DNA from 2 places in the Paenibacillus sp. FSL H8-0317 genome. Region 1 is predicted to be linked to the other one. Evidence: riboswitches for the same ligand, from Rfam matches in the RefSeq annotation. Region 1 holds a riboswitch; the other holds the start of a gene.
What was found. A riboswitch is a leader RNA that binds a small molecule or an ion and turns the genes downstream of it on or off. The one in region 1 is predicted to bind FMN.
Positions count from the first base shown of each region.

Region 2: it holds a riboswitch for FMN, as region 1 does, so the genes downstream of both, ribD (bifunctional diaminohydroxyphosphoribosylaminopyrimidine deaminase/5-amino-6-(5-phosphoribosylamino)uracil reductase RibD) here and MHB43_RS18535 (DMT family transporter) in region 1, are expected to answer to the same signal.

Region 1 covers NZ_CP150294.1:4,173,025-4,183,367, reverse strand. The annotation lists gene MHB43_RS18570 (Ger(x)C family spore germination protein) at 1-366, shown strand, start outside; gene MHB43_RS18565 (endospore germination permease) at 387-1,493, shown strand; gene MHB43_RS18560 (spore coat protein) at 1,570-1,881, opposite strand; gene MHB43_RS18555 (spore coat protein) at 1,895-2,086, opposite strand; gene MHB43_RS18550 (manganese catalase family protein) at 2,194-3,033, opposite strand; gene MHB43_RS18545 (DUF3231 family protein) at 3,208-3,720, opposite strand; gene MHB43_RS18540 (amidase) at 3,932-5,428, opposite strand; gene MHB43_RS18535 (DMT family transporter) at 5,738-6,718, opposite strand; FMN riboswitch at 6,863-7,016, opposite strand; gene MHB43_RS18530 (DinB family protein) at 7,101-7,601, opposite strand; gene MHB43_RS18525 (CGNR zinc finger domain-containing protein) at 7,747-8,298, shown strand; gene MHB43_RS18520 (amidohydrolase family protein) at 8,419-9,789, shown strand.
Region 2 covers NZ_CP150294.1:4,673,692-4,684,034, reverse strand. The annotation lists gene MHB43_RS20935 (spore germination protein) at 1-1,226, shown strand, start outside; gene lysA (diaminopimelate decarboxylase) at 1,330-2,661, shown strand; gene MHB43_RS20925 (peptidylprolyl isomerase) at 2,910-3,341, shown strand; gene tnpA (IS200/IS605 family transposase) at 3,547-4,020, shown strand; gene MHB43_RS20915 (hypothetical protein) at 4,215-5,522, shown strand; FMN riboswitch at 5,691-5,859, shown strand; gene ribD (bifunctional diaminohydroxyphosphoribosylaminopyrimidine deaminase/5-amino-6-(5-phosphoribosylamino)uracil reductase RibD) at 6,183-7,286, shown strand; gene ribE (riboflavin synthase) at 7,348-8,016, shown strand; gene MHB43_RS20900 (bifunctional 3,4-dihydroxy-2-butanone-4-phosphate synthase/GTP cyclohydrolase II) at 8,049-9,281, shown strand; gene ribE (6,7-dimethyl-8-ribityllumazine synthase) at 9,383-9,850, shown strand; gene MHB43_RS20890 (segregation and condensation protein A) at 9,955-10,343, shown strand, end outside.

The sequences.
Region 1 (10,343 bases):
GTGAAAAAGGGGCTTCATTATGCTGTTCAGGTAGATGCAAAGGTCGACGCTGAACTGGATGAGAGCACATCTGGTGAGGATATAGTTAGAACACACACTATTCATGAATTGCAGCGACAGGCTGAACAAGTCATTCAAGCACAGATATTGGACGGATGGAGAGGGAACCAGAGGCTTCATGTCGATATGTTGGGGATCGCGAACAAAATACATCAAAGACATCCCAAAGAGTGGAAAGTTCTAAAAGACAACTGGTCTAGTGAATTGGCACAGATGGATATTAACATAAACGTAAACGTAACTTTGGAACGAGTAGGTTTGCTTCAAGATTCTTTCAGCAAGTTGCTTGGCGAACAGAAAGACTAACACCAAGGAGAGGTTCAATCATGAAATTGTCTAGGGAGCTTCGCGTATCCGAATTGGCTGTTTGTCTTTCCTTATTTGAAGTTGGCAGTACAACCTTGTTTCTGATAGGTGGAGATGCCAAACAGGATGCATGGTTAGCCATGCTCGCCGGGGCTGCTGGTGGCTTGGTGTTACTACTCCTACATCTGGCTATTCATCATCAGGAACCTGAATTGGATTTGTTTCTTCTGTGTCGCCGTTATATGGGAAAAGTACTAGGGACAATCGTAAGCCTTTCATTTGTAGCTTATTTCGCCTATGAGGCTTCACGAAATTTACGTGACATCAGTGAAGTCACTGAATTGACCTTACTGAACAGAACGTCGATGTGGATCATCAGCATGATCATCATTATCGTTGTATCCAACACCGTACGATATGGATATCGTGTACTGTTTCTCATGTGTATGATTCTGTTTCCGCTCATGGCGCTGGGCTATGCGTTAATCAGTTTCTTAATTCCAACAACAGGTCTTTTTCACTCGGATCTGGCCTTGCCTGTTATGGAGAATGGGTGGAAGCCGATTTTTCAAGCTGCTTTTCCGGAGATCGTATCCTTTCCATTTGGGCAGGTTGTCTTATTCCTGGTCTTTTATCCCTATGCTCGGAAAGGAAGGAATCTTAACAGAGCGGTGATCATCGCCTATATCCTAACGGCTCTCGCTTTAACATTTATCAATCAACTTATCATTTTTGTCTTGGGTCCTCAGATTGCTGCCTATAGTACACTCCCGCTTTTGGAGACAGTACAATTAATCAATTTGACTGAAGTGTTTGAACGGATGGATGCCTTGTTCACTTTACTCCTTTTCCTCGGATTGGGTATTAAAATGGCTGCATTTTTCCATGGCGCCGTAATTGGACTCGAAAGAGTAACTGGAGCGAACTATAGGAAATGGGTGTTTCCAGTAGGGCTTGTTCTATATGGGTTGTCTTTTTTATCACCGACATTCACAGAACATATTGAGATAGGGCGAGGATTCACTTTGAATTATAGTTCTCCTGTATTTCAAATCTTTTTACCCATACTACTATTGGTCGTCATTCTCCTGAGAAAGAAAGGGATGCAGAAAAGCGAAAAAAACTAGCTTTAAATATGAAATTCATATACTCTGGAATCAAAAAACGACCCAGTCGTAACTGAGTCGCTTTAGGCGTTAACCATTAATTGTCATCCAACAATTTCAACGCCATGTCTGATTTCTCCATATCGTGTTTAACTTGCTCTTCTATACTATAGGGATGATACATCTCATTCTTGATCATATAGTCTGCGATCTTTTGGTGGCTTTCGATTGCCGTATCCAATTGAGCTTTAAGGACTTTCCGAACTCGGGGGGTTGCAGTTTCGGTAAGGGCTATCGCATAGGTACGTACCGCCGACTTAGCAGAAAGAAGCATATCGGTGGCAATGGCCATATCATCCATGGGAGCAACGGCTTTAACGAGCATTTCTTTCGTTTTGGTTGTAGTCATAAGAGAACCCTCCTTATTTTAATAGAGATTTTAATTGTTCAATAGCGTTGGAAGAGTTGTCCAAATCATCTTCGATTAAGGATTTTAGTGTGTCGTCTTTTACGAGTTCCAGCATCGTTACGGCTTTGGTGGCACACGAAGTTTTGAGAGTTAGCAGTTCATGTACTTCGAGTTTCTCATGTAATGCAAGTTCCTTAGTTGCCATCATTAAGCACCTCCAAAAAATAGTTGTTTATAATAGCTAATAACCTGCTGCGAAGCATATAAACAGGATTTATTATAATTAATTCGAGAAAAATAGTATTTAACTTTTTATTTATCTGTTGATCTCATATCCAGGTCATGGTGAAGTTCCGTGGCAGGAATGACGGGCTCAGGTATCTGTCCCTTTGGAACAGGATTGGAGATATATACATAGTCTCCGGTTCCATCAGGTGCACTTCCTGTAGCCCATAAACCTTCGGCGGATTCAGTTCCCTCGGAGAGATTCCAGAATTCATAGGCCTGCGGCTGAGATTCTTGCTCGGCTTCAGGAGGGAAAGAGGCTGGAACAACGACTCCATTCTTTTCTTCCAGTTCCTGAATAGCGGCCATCCATTGATACTGGTGATAACGATCACGTGCTAACATTTTACGGAAAGTAGCCCGCACACCTTCATCAGTTGTCATATGGTACAGTCTTGCCACCTGAAGGCGACCCTGACTCTCGGCATGCAAATTGGAGCGCATGTCTGCAAGCAAGTTTCCGCTTGCCACGATATACGAACCATTCCACGGAACACCGTTAGAGTTGGTTGGCAAACCACCAAGACCGCTGACGAGCAGATGTTGTGGGTTGATACCGCCCATAATTGCTGCTGTCACAGGATCCTTAGCGGCTTGTTGTTGTTCCTCAGGAGTAGCACCATCCAGCAACTGACTGATCAATGAGCAGAGCATCTCGACATGTCCAATTTCTTCGGTGCCAATATCCATTAGCATATCTTTATATTTCTCTTCACCTCGACAATTGAATCCCTGAAAAAGATACTGCATCATGACGGTCATTTCACCAAATTGCCCTCCCAACACTTCTTGAACCTGACGTGCAAGCATGGGATCGGGACGATCTACTTTGACTTCAAATTGCAACTCTTTCTGATGTCGAAACATGTGAATCCCTCCAATAAAGATGTCTTAAAATTCTGATGATTTCAAAATTTTATTAACCTGTCTATTGGAAATTAAACAGTAAAATTAAAAAAGACAAAGCAGGAGAATGGGGGCTTCTCCTGCTTTGTCTTTTTAATTCACTACAACATTTTGTTAGACGTCTTCCAATAAACTCTATTCTGAATCCGGTCTTTTGACTTGAAGCGGTGGAGGGATGAGCCAGCCTTTTTCTTTGTTCATTTGAAGAATTCGGAGGCCTAGAGCTGTTTTGGTTGCATGATATTTAGCAAATAACGCGCCAATATCTTCTCTGATCGATTGCCCAATCGTTTGGCTTGCAGCAACCAGACCCATGGCTGTATCGGCTGTTACTTTTGCAGCAATCTCGGGATCTGTGAATCTTGCGCCAGCCGGGATATCCTCAAACTCAACATGTGGTCTTTCCGGCAGTGTTGGTGCAGGGGCAATACCATTTTCAGTCAATAGTGTATCACATTCTTTAATTTCGAGTTTGGCTTGGTCCAGCAGGTCTTCCAAGATTTTCTTCAAATCTTTATCTCCTGCATGACTCATATAAGCTTGGTAGCAAGACACAGCGCCTTTGGCTATTGTGGAACATTGCCATACACTAAAGATTTCACCATAATGCATCGGCTCGTTCTTGGGGTTGCCACTTAGAATACCCATGATTTGATTTCCCTCCAGTATGTTAATTTACCACCAACTTATGATCGCCTGTATTCTATAAAATTATGCACTGAACGGGGAATCGAGGATGTTATCTAAATTAACAACATATTTATTATGTAAACTAAGAGAATCTAAACAAATTTATCTTGTTATTCAAAAAGGAAAAACCAGCAGAACAGGTCTGCTGGTAGGAGTGCAACGTGTATTTTTAGACTGGAAAAAGTGGGTTACCATTCATCCCGATCCATAATTCTGACTTTTCAAGCTGTCCAGCCAGATGTAATAACCAATCTTCACGTCCCTTGGTTGCCATCACCTGAACACCCATTGGCAAACCTTCTGGTGTCATATGCAAAGGCACACTTATCGCAGGCTGGCCTGTTAAATTCGCAAGCTGGGTGAACGGAGTATACGTAAGACTTGGCTCAAACATCTCATAGATGAGTTGTTGCTGCTGGGTCTTGTCCAGTTCGCTGATCCGCATCAGGTTACGGATCTGTTCATCATGAGGTGTTAACTCTCCAATTTTGGGCGCAGAAAATGCATTAACGGGTGTGACGTAGAAGTCGTAACGCTCAAACAAAGTGGACATCTGAGCAGCGGCAACATCCCATTCAGCCAGACTATGCACGAATTCCGCAGCGGACACCTTTTTGCCAGCTTCAGCCAGAACCCAGGATTCAATCTCCATATCATCTGAGGTAAGAATTCGGCCCATGGAACGTTCCATGGAAGAGATCATTGCCGCCATTTCTCCACTGTTCATCATATAGTAGTTCTCCATCAACCGGACTCCGTTAACCGGACTCAGCTTTTCTTCAACAAGATGCCCTTGGTCTTCCAACCAGCGAACGAGTTTGTGCACAGATTCTTTGGCTTCTGCGCTGACGGGTGTACCTACAGGTGAATCTGTTGTGTACGCAATTTTCAGTTTGCGTTGATGAGGATAGCTCATATCTGCCAAGTAACTGCCTGGAAATAGTGGAGCATGAAACGCAGCTTCAGGCTGAATGACTTGCAAAGTATCGAGGAGGGCGGCGCTGTCCCGAACCGAGCGGGACAGGGCAAAATCAATGGATGCGCCTTGCCATTGACGACCAACTCCAGGCCCCACAGGTGTCCGTCCGCGTGTTGGTTTTAATCCAAACAAGCCGCTAAAGGAAGCCGGGATACGAATCGAACCGCCTCCGTCACTGGCTCCGGCAAGCGGGACAATCCCTGAAGCTACTGCCGCGGCAGCACCGCCACTTGACCCACCTGGGGAGTGATTGATATTCCATGGATTGCGAGTTGGACCATGAAGACGGGGCTCGGTAATATTTTTTAAACCAAATTCAGGCGTATTGGTATGTCCTATAATGATAAAGCCTGCATCACGTAGTCGAGTGACAAAATTGGAATTGCGTAATGCACGATGCTCGCTGAACAAACGGGAGCCTGAAGTCAGAAATTCACCTTCCAAGGATTGCGAAATATCTTTCAGGAGCAGGGGCACACCGGCAAAAGGTTGTTCGCCGGGGCGAACCAAACCGGCTTCCTCCCGTGCGCGATTTTCATATGTACGAATAACCGCATTAAGTTGCGGATTCACTTCTTCAAGGCGTGCAAACGCCGCTTCCAGCATTTCAACCGGGGATACTTCCCGGGATCGGATCAGTTCAGCCAAACCTACGGCGTCGTAGGAGGTATATGAGAATGAAGACATTAATGATCGTTCCTCTCTGAATATAATTCATCTGTTTATTCCATATGTCATCGTACCACCGGATTAGACAAAAGACAAAACATAGAAGAGACGTAGTGCGATGATATGCATATTCGTTATGAGGTTGGAGGGAGAAGAGCGGAGGATTTGCGATATAGAAATAAAGAACAGGGTTAATAGCTCATATTGCTAATTGAGAAAATGATCGAGTAATGGAATTGAAAAAACCACTGCTCATCTAATTTGATGTGCAATGGTTTTATTTTATATTTGACTATTTGTTTATATGTGAACCTCAGATATATCCACTTACTCTGTACGCAGCTTCGGTGCAGCATCAGCCGCAGTTGATGATCTTTCCTGCTGTCTGGAAATGGCGAAGAGGGCCACCCAGATCAGGATAAAACCAAGCAGCTGCTCCCATGTAATCAGTGTACGGAAAGCAATCCAGTTCACCAACACACCCGCCATCGGGAAGCTAAGTTCTGCGAGTGTTGCAACAGATGCTTTGGTTGACGACAGACCTTTGTAATACAACAGAAGACTGAGCAAACCTGGTAACAATGCCTGACCAAGAATGTTGAGGATGACAGCAGTCTGTTCACCCGTTCCGGACGGAAACGTCCATGCCGCACCTTCATTCCACGTCATAAAGATCAGGAGCGGGAGAGCAACGACAAAGCGAAGAGAGGTGACCGTTTCATAACGCGCCTGCCCCAGCATCAATCGGCCCATTACGGTTGAACCTCCCCATAAGGCAGCAGCCCCAAGGGATAACAAGCTTCCAGCATGAATCCAGTTGTCCCAGTTACCTAATGGCAATGTGAAGCCAAATGTAAGCAGGTACGTTCCTGCTAATGCTATGAAGAACAATCCACCAAAGCGACGTGGCAAGGTTTCTTTTAATAACAGTTTAGCCAGCACGATAGCGAAGAGGGGTTGCATTTTTTGCAATAAAAGCACCGTATTTGGATCGTTATGTGTTAGTGCCATGGTGAACAATACCGTTGCGAGTGCTGATCCTCCCCATGAGATAAAAATCACGGCAATCCAGTGGCGAGCACGCAGGTTTTTCAGGTCAGACCGGAATTTCCACAGCACGGGAATGGCAATAAGACTGACGATGATATGTTCCACCAGTACAATCTGCGTGGATGTCATCGTGTTTAGCAAAATAATGCGGAAGAGTGGGTCGACACCCCATAAGGCGGCGCCTAGAACTACAAGCCAGAATCCGGTATTACTTCGTTCCTTGCGGTAAACAGGTGATGCTGCTGATGTCTTTTCCATATTCAGGACTCCTTCGTCAGAACACGGAATCTTCAGTTGGCAAAATCGACAAAAGCCCCCGTTTTGGTATATACCAAATAAACGGGGGCTCATCCAAGGACATGCGTCAGGAAAGAGGCCTTCCCGTGAACGGCATGTCAATGTGTTGATCTTCTCTCATCCGGACTGTACCGTCGGCCTTGGATTCACACCAAGTCAGTCGCTAAATGTCCTTTGTTAAGAACAAATAGCGAGTCGCGGGCTGGTTCCGAAGAACATCACCGCCGGTTGGGAATTGCACCCTACCCCGAAGATCCTATTCAATTATATAGTGTGTTGAACAAGCTGTAACATTAATAAGTTCATCTTATTCCTGTAAGCGCTAGCAGTTCAAGCATTTTTTTTAGAAAACGATTTTCCAGCTGCCTTGCTGTCTGCGAAGGAGTACGATCTGACCAGCGTGATACGCATCATGGAGTACCCAGCGAGCTAGTTCGTGTGCCCATTTCTCTTCGGAGTCCATATATGCGGCTTCAAGATCTGACTCTTGTAGTGCAGCCAATTGATCTCGCAACTGTTGGGCTAATCGAGTTGTACCTTGTAGCAGTGTATTCCATCCGGCTGTGTCAGTTGCATCTCCAGGATTCCCAAATGTGTATTCATTGGAGTCTACAGCAGGAAGGGTAGGCTCCTTACCTTGCATGCGACATAATAAGCGATGGTTGTAATAATACATATGGTTAACCAACTGCCAGATACTTAATCCCCCTGAGGGTGGAATCCAGGCTGCTTGTTCTGCTGTAAGACCCTCCAAGGATTTCGACAAAGGTACAATCCAATTACATTGATCCCAGGTATCATCCTTCTGAATACGTAACACATCTAGTGCTGTTGTTTTCGTCATTGCCTTTTCCTCCTTGCGTATAATTGTGATATGTGTTGTAACTAGCTAAAACTGGTTAATGAGGTTACACTTAATATAACACATCAAAGATGAGTTGTAACCTTCTTTATCAAATTAGATGGTTACACTAAACGGAGGTATATATATGGACAGGTTATGGACCGATTTTGTAAACAGCGATTATCACGACTGGCGTGGGGGAGATCGATCGGAGGACAGGCTTGGGAAGGCGAGCTGGCAGCAAGACTTTCTGGCTCGATGGCAACTTAACGCTTCTGTCCCTGCATCTCCAGAAGATGAGTTGTCCATGAGAAACTTCAGGAACAAATTGAAGGCTCTGGGAGCCCGCTTGTCTTCTGGAGCATCATTAACGGATATAGAAAAACAATGGTTAAATGGCATTATGGAAAAAGGGCATGTGAGAAGAACATTGACTACAATTGATCAGGAACTGAAACTCCAACTGTTAGCTGTAGAAGCACATTGGCATCAGGTTATGGCTGAGGTAGCTGCTGATTTTGCCACGACTTTGGTGGAGGGCGAAGGGCATAGGATTCGGATCTGTGATAATTCGGATTGTCGCTGGATGTTCTATGATGATACCCGAAGCAGAACACAGAAGTACTGTGATGATAAGATGTGTGGAAATCTGATGAAGGTCAGAAGATTTCGGGCGAAACGAAAATCCCAAAATTGATAAATACTAACAATAACTATATAATGTATATATACTAGCGAAAAAATAGTCAGAAGCAGTACAGATTCGTAAGCAGGATATGATCGTCTTTCAAACCAAATCAGATGGGAGATGTGTCTTGTGCGGACAAGTTATCTGTTGAAAAATGGCTGTGTGTTGTCGATGGATGCTCGAATTGGACAGTATAAGAGGGCGGACGTTCTGATCCAAGATTCGTTGATCACGGCGGTTCAACCCGATCTGGATATTCCGGATGCGGAGATCATTGATGCTTCATCGATGATTATTATGCCTGGGCTGGTGGACACGCATCGGCATATGTGGGAATCACTTGTCAAAACAGCGGGAACCAACTGGTCGTTACCAGTTTATTTGCAAAATCTCTATTATGGTGCAATGGGAAGCAAGCTCCGTCCAGAAGATAGTTATATTGCCAACTTGCTCGGTTCCTTGGAAGCGCTTAATGCAGGAGTGACAACGGTGTTGGATTGGAGCATGCCGTATTCCCCTGACCACACGGATGAACTGATTCGTGGACTTCAGGATGCTGGCATTCGGGCGGTATTTGCTCACGGAGTCCCTGGTGAGACGGACTACTGGAATCGGGATAGTCGACTTACGTATTCGAATAATGATGTGAGAAGAGTCAAAGAACGTTATTTTTCATCACGGGATCAATTACTTACTTATGGGCTTGCCATTCGTGGTCCGGAGTTCAGTCATTGGGATACAACCGTGAAAGAGATCGAACTAGCACAAGAACTGGATGCGATCTGTTCCATGCATGCCGGATTTGGCAGTTGGGGATCTGTGGATCGCTCGATTAGTCACTTGTACGAAGCAGGACTGTTAAGTCCACGGGTGAATATCGTTCATGGTAACACTATGGGCATGGATGAATACAAAATGCTGGCAGATAGCGGCGCTTCCTTGTCGGTCACACCTGAAGTTGAAATGATGATGGGTCATGGATATCCGGCCACCGGCTATTTTCTTGAACATGGGGGAACCCCTACACTTGGTGTAGATGTGGTAACGTCGACAGGCGGAGATATGTTCTCGCAGATGAAGTTTGCACTTCAAGCTGAACGATCCAGAGCCAATGAACAACTTTTGCAGCAGGGTGAGATGCCTGGTGAGTTGAACTTGCAGTCCAGCCAAGTGCTGAGATTTGCAACTTCAGCTGGTGCACAAGCATTGGGATTGGAGCAGAAGGTGGGCTCGTTGACCCCGGGAAAAGAAGCGGATCTGATCATGATTCGTACCACCGATCTGAATATGTTCCCTGTTCATGATCCAATCGGCGCTGTCGTGCAATTTGCCAATCCATCCAATGTGGATACGGTCTTTGTGGCAGGTAGACTTGTGAAGCGAGAGGGCAAACTTTTGAATGTTGATCTGGATGCGATTCGGGATACGGCGATGCAGAGCAAAGATTATTTGTTAACCCAATACCGGATGTCAGATGCAGAGAGAATTGCTTTCTCATAATTTACTTTTTCATAAAAACCTGAAATGAAGTCAGTTTGTATTTTTATATACACCTCTACCTATAGCAAGAAATAAAGGGCCGCATAATGATATGTGGCTCTTTTATATGCCTTCATATCGTGGAATTAGACAGGATAAGGGAGGAAGATACAGCAGAAAAAGACGAAAAGAGCTCTCATTCTTATAACTTCAGATAACAAGGATGTAGAGGTATTCTTCACGAAAAATAAGGCTCTTAAAAACTGCGCATAATATAAATTATACGCAGTTTTGTTTTAAATCCATTTTCATATTCATCCACGTGCAACAGATCATGAACATTTTCGCGATAAAACAACAAAATAAGCGATCTCCAAAAATAAATTTAACCAAGCAACGCTATAACGTGTTAGATTAGTTGCAAACATCTTTAACCGAGCACATATTCATTTTTCCTGGATTTTTTTATATAGAAGCTAAAGGAAGATAACAGCAGGGGAAGGTTGGAATTTTCTTCATATATGGGTAAGTAATTAGGGAAGTAACCAACTTAATCACGGGGGCGGGGTTGCGGC
Region 2 (10,343 bases), 500 kb from region 1:
ACAAGATGAGTGCGGTCATCAACAAGGTTCTTACCGGGATGAGCGCAATGTTCGTTGAAGGGGACCGCTCGGTCTTAATTATGGATACCCGGAGTTATCCGGTACGTTCACCCGAAGAACCTTCATTGGAAAGGGTAGTCCGAGGTTCCAGAGACGGCTTTACCGAAACACTCCTGACCAATGTAACCCTGGTGCGCCGCAGAATACGCGACCCAGGACTGAAATTCGAAATTATGCAGGTGGGGCGGAGAACACAAACCGATGTCTGTGTGGTGTATATTGACGATATTGTGGATAAAGTGCAGGTAGATTCCGTTCGTGAAAAAATACAGCGAGTGGATATCGATGGTATTCCCGCAGCCGACAAGCAGCTGGAGGAAGCGATTATCAACAAGGGTTGGAATCCGTTCCCGCTCGTTCGTTATTCGGAACGACCAGATGTTACAGCTTCCCATTTACTGGAAGGGAGAGTTGTCATTTTTGTAGACACTTCCCCAAGTGTGATGATTTTGCCTACGACCTTCTTCGATCTGTGTGAACATGCGGAGGAGAACAGACAGACGGCATTGATGGGGACGTATTTACGATGGGTGCGTTTTGCAGGGATTCTCATATCGTTGTTTTTGCTACCACTATGGCTTCTCATGGTTATTGACCCTTCGATTAAACCGATGGGGCTCGACTTCATTGGTCCGCAGGAGAATGTAAAGCTGCCACTGATTCTACAGTTTCTACTGATCGAACTGGGCGTCGATTTATTACGGATGGCAGCGGTCCATACGCCTACACCTCTGGCATCGGCTATGGGCTTGATCGCGGCAATTCTAGTCGGGGATATCGCCGTCAAAACAGGATATTTTGTCAATGAAGTTGTACTCTATATGGCTATCGCAGCCATCGGTATGTTTGCTACGCCGAGTTACGAGCTTGGACTTGCCAACAGGCTAGTCAGGTTGGTTCTGTTAATTGCTGTTGCGATATTCAAGGTTCCGGGATTGGTCGTGGGCTGTACCTTGCTCATATTGGCCCTTACCGTTCACCGGTCGTACAATTCTTCGTATCTCTGGCCTTTTATACCGTTTAATGCAAAAGCCCTGGGCAATTTTTTATTCCGGCTACCGTTGCTGGAAAATAAAAAACGTCCATCATTTAATAAAACCCGTGATAACACCAAAATGTCCGATGATCCGGACGGGGAACTGCGAAAAAGTAAAAAACACAAATGATCTTCCGAAAAATCCATTCATCTCGCTGTCTAATTTGATATACTGGTGTAAAATCATTGGAATATCAATTGTTCCAGTATATAAAAAGTGAGGAATGCAGATTATGTATTTACATGGTACAAGTAAAATAAATGCGCAAGGACATCTGGAGATTGGCGGAGTTGATGCAACAGATCTGAAAGAACAATTTGGAACTCCCCTGTATGTTGTGGACGAGCAATTGGTTCGCGAGCGTTGCAGAGAGTACATGGAAGCATTCCGTGCTTCCGGACTGGGCTTCCAGGTTGCTTACGCAAGTAAAGCATTCTGTGTAATGGCGATGTGTGCCCTTGCAGCAGAAGAAGGACTTTCCCTGGATGTTGTATCTGATGGTGAACTGTTTACTGCACTGCAAGCAGGATTCCCAGCTGAGCGCATTCACTTCCACGGTAACAACAAAACGTTGGAAGAGATCGAAATGGCTCTTGATGCGGAGATCGGATGTTTTGTTGTTGATAACTTCAATGAATTGCATCTGTTGCAGGCTGTAGCAGCGGACAAAAATCGTAAAGTGAACATTTTGCTTCGTGTGACGCCTGGTGTTGAGGCACATACGCATGAATATATTTCCACAGGTCAAACGGATTCGAAATTTGGATTCGATATCGGCAATGGTACAGCATTTGAAGCGATTGACTTGGCTTCCAAGCAGTCCAACCTGGTATTGCTCGGTGTGCATTCCCACATTGGTTCCCAGATCTTCGAAGTTGAAGGCTTCCAGATGGCTGTTCAACGTGTTGCTGAATTTGCAGCAAGTGTATATGAGCGTCTTAATGTTGCTTTCAAAGTGGTTAACCTGGGTGGTGGATTCGGAATCCGTTATATCGATGGAGATACGCCGCTTGAAGTTGCGCAATACGTGAAGGCTATTACAGATGCCGTTAAAAATCATTTTGCTCAAATCGGCTATGCCGTACCTGAGATCTGGGTTGAACCAGGCCGCAGCATCGTGGGTGAAGCGGGAACAACGCTGTATACCGTTGGAACAAGCAAAGACATTCCAGGCGTGCGTAAATACGTTGCCGTGGATGGTGGTATGACTGATAACCCACGCCCTGCTTTGTATGAATCCAAGTACGAAGCTGTGCTTGCCAATCGTGCAAATGAGGCTGCTCAGGAAACGGTATCTGTTGCGGGTAAATGCTGCGAGAGTGGCGATATGTTGATCTGGGATCTGGACCTGCCAAAAGTGGAAAGCGGCGATCTGCTCGCTGTAGCTTGCACAGGCGCGTATAACTACTCCATGGCGAGCAACTACAACCGGATTCGTCGTCCGGCAGTTGTATTTGTCAAAGACGGTCAAGGAGATGTCGTGGTACGCCGTGAGACGTATCAAGATATCATCCAGAATGACCTGGTACCTGCACGTATTGGCAAACAGCCAGTGACTCGCTAATTCGTCAAAAGATAATGCGGTTCTGCATTATTCAAGATATAGGGATTTTGCAGTTGAAGCAGATGAAAAGGAACCTTCCTTTTTCGTCTGCTTTTTGCGTATTTGAGCTAAATCATGAAAAAAGTTGTCGTTTTTTTTGCGATCCAGACATTTTCGGTGTACACTAAGAAAAGTGCTGTAATGCTTGGCCCAGGGTCATGCGTTCTGGCACAATTAACGATGGTCAATACGAAAGGAGTCATTTACATATGGCGAAACAAGCGAAAATTAAATTGGCAAACGGCGGAGAAGTTTTGATCGATCTGTTCGATCAAGAAGCTCCAAACACAGTAGCAAACTTTGAGAAACTGGCTAACTCCGGTTTCTACAATGGTCTTACATTCCACCGCGTTATCCCGGGCTTTGTAGCTCAAGGCGGATGCCCTAACGGTAGCGGTGCAGGTGGCCCAGGTTACACAATCAACTGTGAAATTAACCCAAACAAACATGAGCGCGGAACACTTGCTATGGCACATGCTGGCCGTAACACAGGTGGAAGCCAGTTCTACATCTGCTACCAACCGCAACCACATTTGGATGGACAACATACTGTATTTGGTAAAGTAACTAAAGGTATGGAGTTCGTGGACGCTTTGGAAGGTAAAGACAAAATGGAAACTGTTGAAGTTGTAGAAGCTTAATACCTTCACCTTAACTAGATCCAAACATGAAGTGCTTCTTTTAAAGAAGCACTTTTTTTATTTTATGGCTTTAGCCAGTTGAGTGCGTGAAACGCGCGAAACAAAAAAACCACCCGCTATGCGGGTGGAGGGATCAAGGGTTTGACCACCAAGACCATTCCGATAAAATTGAGATGTTCAGGCTCAAAGAAAGGAATGGTCTTAGATGGCAAACAAGAGCTATAGCCTAGCTCACACAAAGTGGATGTGCAAATACCACATTGTATTCACCCCGAAGTATAGACGGAAAGAAATCTATAATCAAGTGAGAAAAGACTTAATCGAAATTTTTAGACGTCTGTGTAAGTACAAGGGAGTAGAAATTATAGAAGGTCATATGATGCCCGATCATGTTCACATGTTGGTAGCGATTCCACCGAAAATAGCTGTCTCAACGTTCATGGGATATCTAAAGGGAAAAAGTTCGTTAATGATATTCGAGAAGCATGCCCAGCTCAAGTATAAATACGGCAATCGAAAGTTTTGGGCAGAAGGGTACTATGTGAGTACAGTGGGTCTAAATGAAGCAACGGTAAGAAAGTATATTCGTGAACAAGAAGCACATGATCAAGCGTTAGATAAGCTGAGTGTAAAAGAATACGAAGATCCATTCAGCAGTAATCGGACCAAAAAGAAGTAAAACCAGTTTAACTGGTGAGTGAAAGTGACAAATAACACTGAGCCTGAACAGCCCTGCTGTCAGGCTAGCGTCTTTAGGCGCAGTTTGGCAACAGGGGGTTATACCCCAAGAGCAAACCACCCGTTGGACGGGTGGTCCTGATTTTTTTACATACTTGAAATCGATGATTAGAAAGGATGAATAAAACCTTGGATATGGTTACTCAGCTAAGCTTGTTAAAACTAATTTATAGTGAGCGCACGTTGTGGGATGAAGAACTGCAGGCATCGCGGCATGTCGTTCCGGATAGTCTATCCGTAAAGGATCGAGAAGCGCTTGAGGCAGCCGGGCATGAACCGAATCGATTTGTACGTCCGCAACATGATGAAACGATTACTGAGCTGAAAAAAGTTGCAAATCAATGGACGATCAATGATGCAGCGCAGGCCTTTGTATCCTCTTTGTGGTCAGCACCCATGATTTGGCGCTCGTTGCTTACAAGCAAGCTTATTGCGAGCAGTATGCCAAGTCATGAACATACGCCATATCCATCTTCGAACACTTGTAAGATCTGCGGATTAAGTGTAGATCAAGCAATCGACACGACGCTGCAATGGTATTGGCGGATGACCAATGGAACCCCGTTGGACGGTGATCCTTTTGGAAGCGTGTTGGCACTTCGAGAACTGGCTACCGCGAAGGAGATTCCAATACCCAATGATTACGACCGCTGGACATTCCGTGCGGTGTTAACGGTGCTCCGCGAGTTACCTCCCAAAACACGTTACAGCAAGGCAGCAGTAGCGCTCAAGAAGGAACGTCTTTTGCCTACACAGAAGGAATATGTCTACCGTGATTTGCTTGAGACGTTAGCTCTGATTGGCATACTGGATACGCCGGAGCATCCTGGTATGATCACGGAATTTACCTCTTATATGCAACGTGACGCACGCCCCAATGTGCGGGTTGAAGTGCAGGCCCCTCTGGCGTGGTGGGATTCATCTGTCGGAATTAATGAGAACAACCTGAACAAAATATTTCAAGATTTTGATCTGAATAATATATCTCTTGCGGATAAGCCTGATGAGAGTCCAGCAGTAAAGGACACGATCTTAGGTGCATTGGAGAAGAAGAGAAGTGTTCGCGGAAAAGTGCCAAAGGCATCTCCTGATGCAGGTACCGGGGAGGTACAGTCTGGCGATGTGTATGCTGTTCGGGTCCGGGAAGGTGTATGGGTGACAGTATATTGTCACGAAGTCAGAGACAAGCGCGTCATCGTCGAATATCTGGATGGTGTCTTTCCAGAGATGCCGGGAAAAGCAGATTTGCATGGGACGTTTCGACCGAGAGCGAATGGACGCTGGAAATGCTCGGCTATTGCGATTGATTCCACAAGTTGGGTCAGAAGGGTGGCAAGAGAGTTCCCGCTTCCGACTTCGCCCCTGCAAGAACCTGACCGCATTCCATTTCATAATGCCAAAGAATTAAAGCATATGGCGAGCTGGTGTTTTCCTGATATGTAGAATGATACGATGGATGTGAAAATGTGCCTCCAAGCAAAAACCGTACCTCCTGAGAGGAAGCGGTTTTTTGTTGTTTCTTAGCTTATTAAAAGTTAGTATGTGACAAAAAGGAACAAAAAACAATTGATTTTTTGGCATTAAAGTGCTAACATCCAAGTAATAACGAAAGCAATCCTTCAGGGCAGGGTGCAATTCCCTACCGGCGGTGATGCAGGAAGTGTAAGGACCTATGTGTCCAGCACTTGATGCAAAGTCCGTGACCTGTCTGCCATTGGCAGATGGCTGATCTGGTGTAATTCCAGAACCGACAGTATAGTCTGGATGGGAGAAGGAGAGGTGCAGACCTAACAGGTTAGCATTCAGCAGGAGTATTGCTGCACGGTCACGATGTGTGATGTCTTGCACTGTGCAGGGAAGATCCGGTTACGCCGGACAGTTCCATACATATGCCGCACTATAAAAGCTCTTTACCTGTAATTGATGTTCATTAAGGTATGTGTCTATTTTCACTTGCCCGAAATGAAGTTTTGGGCAAAGTGTTGGCGTGCTGTATCCATTTCACTCCTGCTGTTGACATTTGTCTCTCATCATCCCCATCGAACTGATTGTTCGACGGGGATTTTTTAATAAACAAGACTTTAAACCGCGGGGTGAACGGATTTGGAAATGATCAATGATGAATTTTATATGGCACTGGCATTGGATATGGCGGAACGAGCACAGGGACAGACGGGGATCAATCCGGTCGTTGGATGTGTAGTTGTGAAAGAAGGTCGTATTGTAGGCCTGGGGAGCCATCTGAAACGTGGAACCGGTCATGCAGAGGTGCATGCACTTAACATGGCAGGCAGTGATGCAGAAGGAAGTACGGTATACGTTACACTTGAGCCTTGTAGTCATTATGGCAAGACGCCACCTTGTAGTGAACGCCTGATTCATGAAAAGGTGAAACGTGTTGTGGTATGTTGTGAAGATCCAAATCCGCAAGTATCCGGCAGAGGCATAAGCATGCTTCGTCAACAAGGCATTGAAGTTGAAGTTGGCGTACTGCGTGAGCGTGGAAGACGCATGAATGAAAAATTCATTAAATTTATTACAACGGGTCTACCTTTTGTGACACTGAAGACAGCTACAACTTTGGATGGGAAAATTGCTACTCGCAGCGGAGACAGCAAGTGGATCTCGAACGAGCCTGCTCGTGAGATTGTGCATGCCCTTCGTCATCGTCACCAGGGAATTATGGTTGGCGTGGACACAGTGATTGCCGATAATCCAGAACTTACAACCCGTTTGCAAGTCGAAGGCATTAGTCCGGTGCGCATTGTGGTGGATTCCAAGTTACGTCTTCCCGTAGGTGCCAAAATGGTTAAGGATGGTCTTGCTCCAACATGGGTGCTAACAACAGACGAAGCCAGTCCTGAAGCTGCTGAACGTTTGGAAGCCTACGGCGTCGAAATTATACGCTGTGGTCCTGGACCACGTGTGGATCTGTTAAACGGACTTAGCAAGTTGGGTGAGCGTGACATTGGTTCAATTTTGCTTGAAGGTGGAGGTACCTTGAATGGAGCCATGCTGGAGGCAAGGTTGGTCGATCGACTGCTGATGTTTATCGCTCCGAAGATTGTAGGCGGTTATGATACACCTGGAAGCTTCCGCTTCGAAGGTGTGGAACGTATGAATCAGGCGATTCAATTGAATCAGTTGGAGATCGAACAAGTTGGAGATAATATCAGCATTGGTGGTATTCCGGTGTGGCCTGAATAAATAAATGGATTTGAAAGTAGAAAGTTAGGTTTTTTATAACTTGAAAAAGGGAGGCGGCAGCATGTTTACCGGTTTGGTGGAAGAAGTCGGTCAGATCCGGCGTATTGGTCGGAAAGGCGAAGCGATGGTCCTGAATATCGGAGCTTCCGCCATCATGGACGATCTGAAGATTGGTGATAGTGTAGCAGTGAACGGCGTGTGTTTAACTGCGACAACACTCGAAGGTGGAGGTTTTACCGCCGATGTAATGCCTGAAACCTATCGCCATACCAATCTCAGGCAGCTGCAATCTGGCAGTAAAGTTAATCTGGAGCGGGCCATGCAATCAGGCGGTCGTTTTGGCGGACATATCGTTCAGGGTCATGTCGATGGTACTGGAGTGATTGGCAGTATAACACGTGATCAGAATGCAATTGTGTTTGAGATCAAGCCTGATGATCACCAGTTGTTCAAATATCTGATCCCCAAAGGATCGGTTACACTGGATGGCATTAGTTTGACCGTTGTCCATACGTCGGATACGGCATTCACGGTTTCCATTATCCCGCATACCATTGGTGAAACTGTACTAAATGTGAAAAAGACAGGGGATACCATTAATATCGAATGCGATATTTTGGGCAAATATGTGGATCATCTGCTCCAGTATGGGAGAGGACATCGGGAGATGGGTGCTGGCAAGCCGCGCAGTATCAGTGAAGATTTTCTCGCCAATCACGGATTTGCATAAATAGAGAACAGAAATTAACTGGAGGTGGGCCAATGTCAGAACAATCCATTCTGGACACAATAGAAGAAGCCATATATGATCTCATGCGTGGTAAACCCGTCATTGTTGTGGATGATGAAGATCGGGAGAATGAAGGCGATTTTATCGCTTTGGCCGAAAAGGCGACACCTGAAGTCATTAATTTCATGATTACTGAAGGTAGAGGTCTGGTCTGTGTTCCGATTACACAACAACGTGCGGACGAACTTAACCTGAAACCAATGGTTCAACAAAATACGGATTTCCATGGAACAGCTTTCACCGTTTCTGTGGACCACAAAGATACGACAACAGGTATCTCGGCACATGAACGTTCTATTACTGTGAAAGGTCTGATTGATCCTGAGGCGAAAGCCGGGGACTTCCGTAAGCCTGGTCACATGTTCCCGTTGATTGCAAAAGACGGCGGTGTACTTCGGCGTGCCGGACATACGGAAGCTGCAGTAGATCTTGCTATCATGTGTGGTTCCTACCCTGCTGGCGTTATCTGTGAAGTGATTAAGGAAGATGGCACAATGGCCAGACTTCCGGATCTGCAGGAGATTGCCCGCAAACATGATCTGAAGCTGATCAGTATTCAGGACATGATTCGTTACCGTAACGAAAAAGAACAGCTGGTTCAACGTGAAGTGGCTGTGCGTATGCCAACAGACTTTGGTGAGTTTCAAGCGGTGGCTTATACAAATGCTGTGGACAATAAGGAACATGTGGCTTTGGTCAAAGGAGAAATTGATGGTTCGAAACCTGTGCTTGTACGTGTGCACTCTGAATGTTTGACAGGTGATGTATTCCATTCGCATCGTTGTGACTGTGGTCCGCAGTTTGATGCGGCACTCAAACAGATTCACGAGGAAGGCAATGGCGTACTGTTATATATGAGACAGGAAGGTCGGGGGATTGGGCTGATTAACAAGCTCAAAGCCTATAAGCTGCAAGAGGAAGGTATGGATACTGTTGACGCAAACCTGAGTTTGGGTTTTGCTGCCGACTTGCGTGATTACGGAATTGGCGCTCAAATTCTAAAAGACCTTGGAGTTCGTCAGATCAGACTGTTAACTAACAACCCTCGTAAAATTAAAGGCCTTGAAGGATATGGACTTGAAGTGGTAGAGCGTGTCGCGATCCAGATGGAGGAGAACGAGGACAATACGGTGTATCTTCACACCAAGCAAGCCAAGTTGGGGCATATGCTCAAGTTTGATGATATCGAGCAGAACGAAGAGTAAATAATTTTAGATGAATAACGTTCACCATGTAATTTATGGAAGAGATTGATTAGGGATTTCCGTTACTTACATTACATTATACCGTTAGGGAGATGACATGAATGGCACAATTTTTTGAAGGACATTTAGTATCAGAAGGATTAAGATATGGAGTTGTTGTTGGACGTTTCAACGAATTCATCACGAGCAAATTGCTTAGCGCAGCGCTCGATGCATTCAAACGTCACGGCGTGAAGGATGAGGAAGTGGATGTAGCCTGGGTTCCAGGTGCGTTCGAAATCCCTTTAATAGCGCAGAAAATGGCGGAGAGCGGCAAGTATGATGCAGTAATTACCTTGGGAACTGTCATTCGTGGGTCCACTACGCATTACGATTATGTGTGCAACGAGATGGCTAAAGGGGTAGCGGCAATCAACCTGAAAACAGGCGTGCCTACAATCTTTGGACTGGTTACAACAGAAAATATTGAACAAGCGATTGAACGTGCCGGAACCAAGGCGGGTAACAAAGGTTGGGATGCGGCTACGGCGGCAATTGAGATGGCAAACTTGACGAAACAGCTAAAATAGTGCTTATTTAATAGTAGTGCCCTGCTTTGCGCAGACGAACACGGGAAACCGGATTCGGACGGCTTAGCAGGGTTTTGTATTTTTCTGGCGGGAGGATTCGTCTAGTGACGGTAGTTACATACAAACTGGAGACTTTTGAAGGGCCTTTGGATCTGCTGCTTCATCTGATTGATAAGGCTGAAATTCATATCCAGGATATTCCCATCAGCGATATTACCGATCAATACATGGCGTACCTGCATTCGATGCAGGAACTGGAACTGGATATTACGAGTGAATTTCTGGTCATGGCAGCAACATTGCTGTCGATCAAGAGCAAACTTTTATTGCCCAAACCACCGGTCATTGAGGATTTCGAGGATTATGATTATATGGAAGAAGAAGATTATGATCCACGTGCAGAGCTGATTGCACGTCTGATAGAATATCGCAAGTACAAGGGAATTGCACGTCATCTTCATGAACGGGAGTGGGAACGCAGCCTTATATTTTC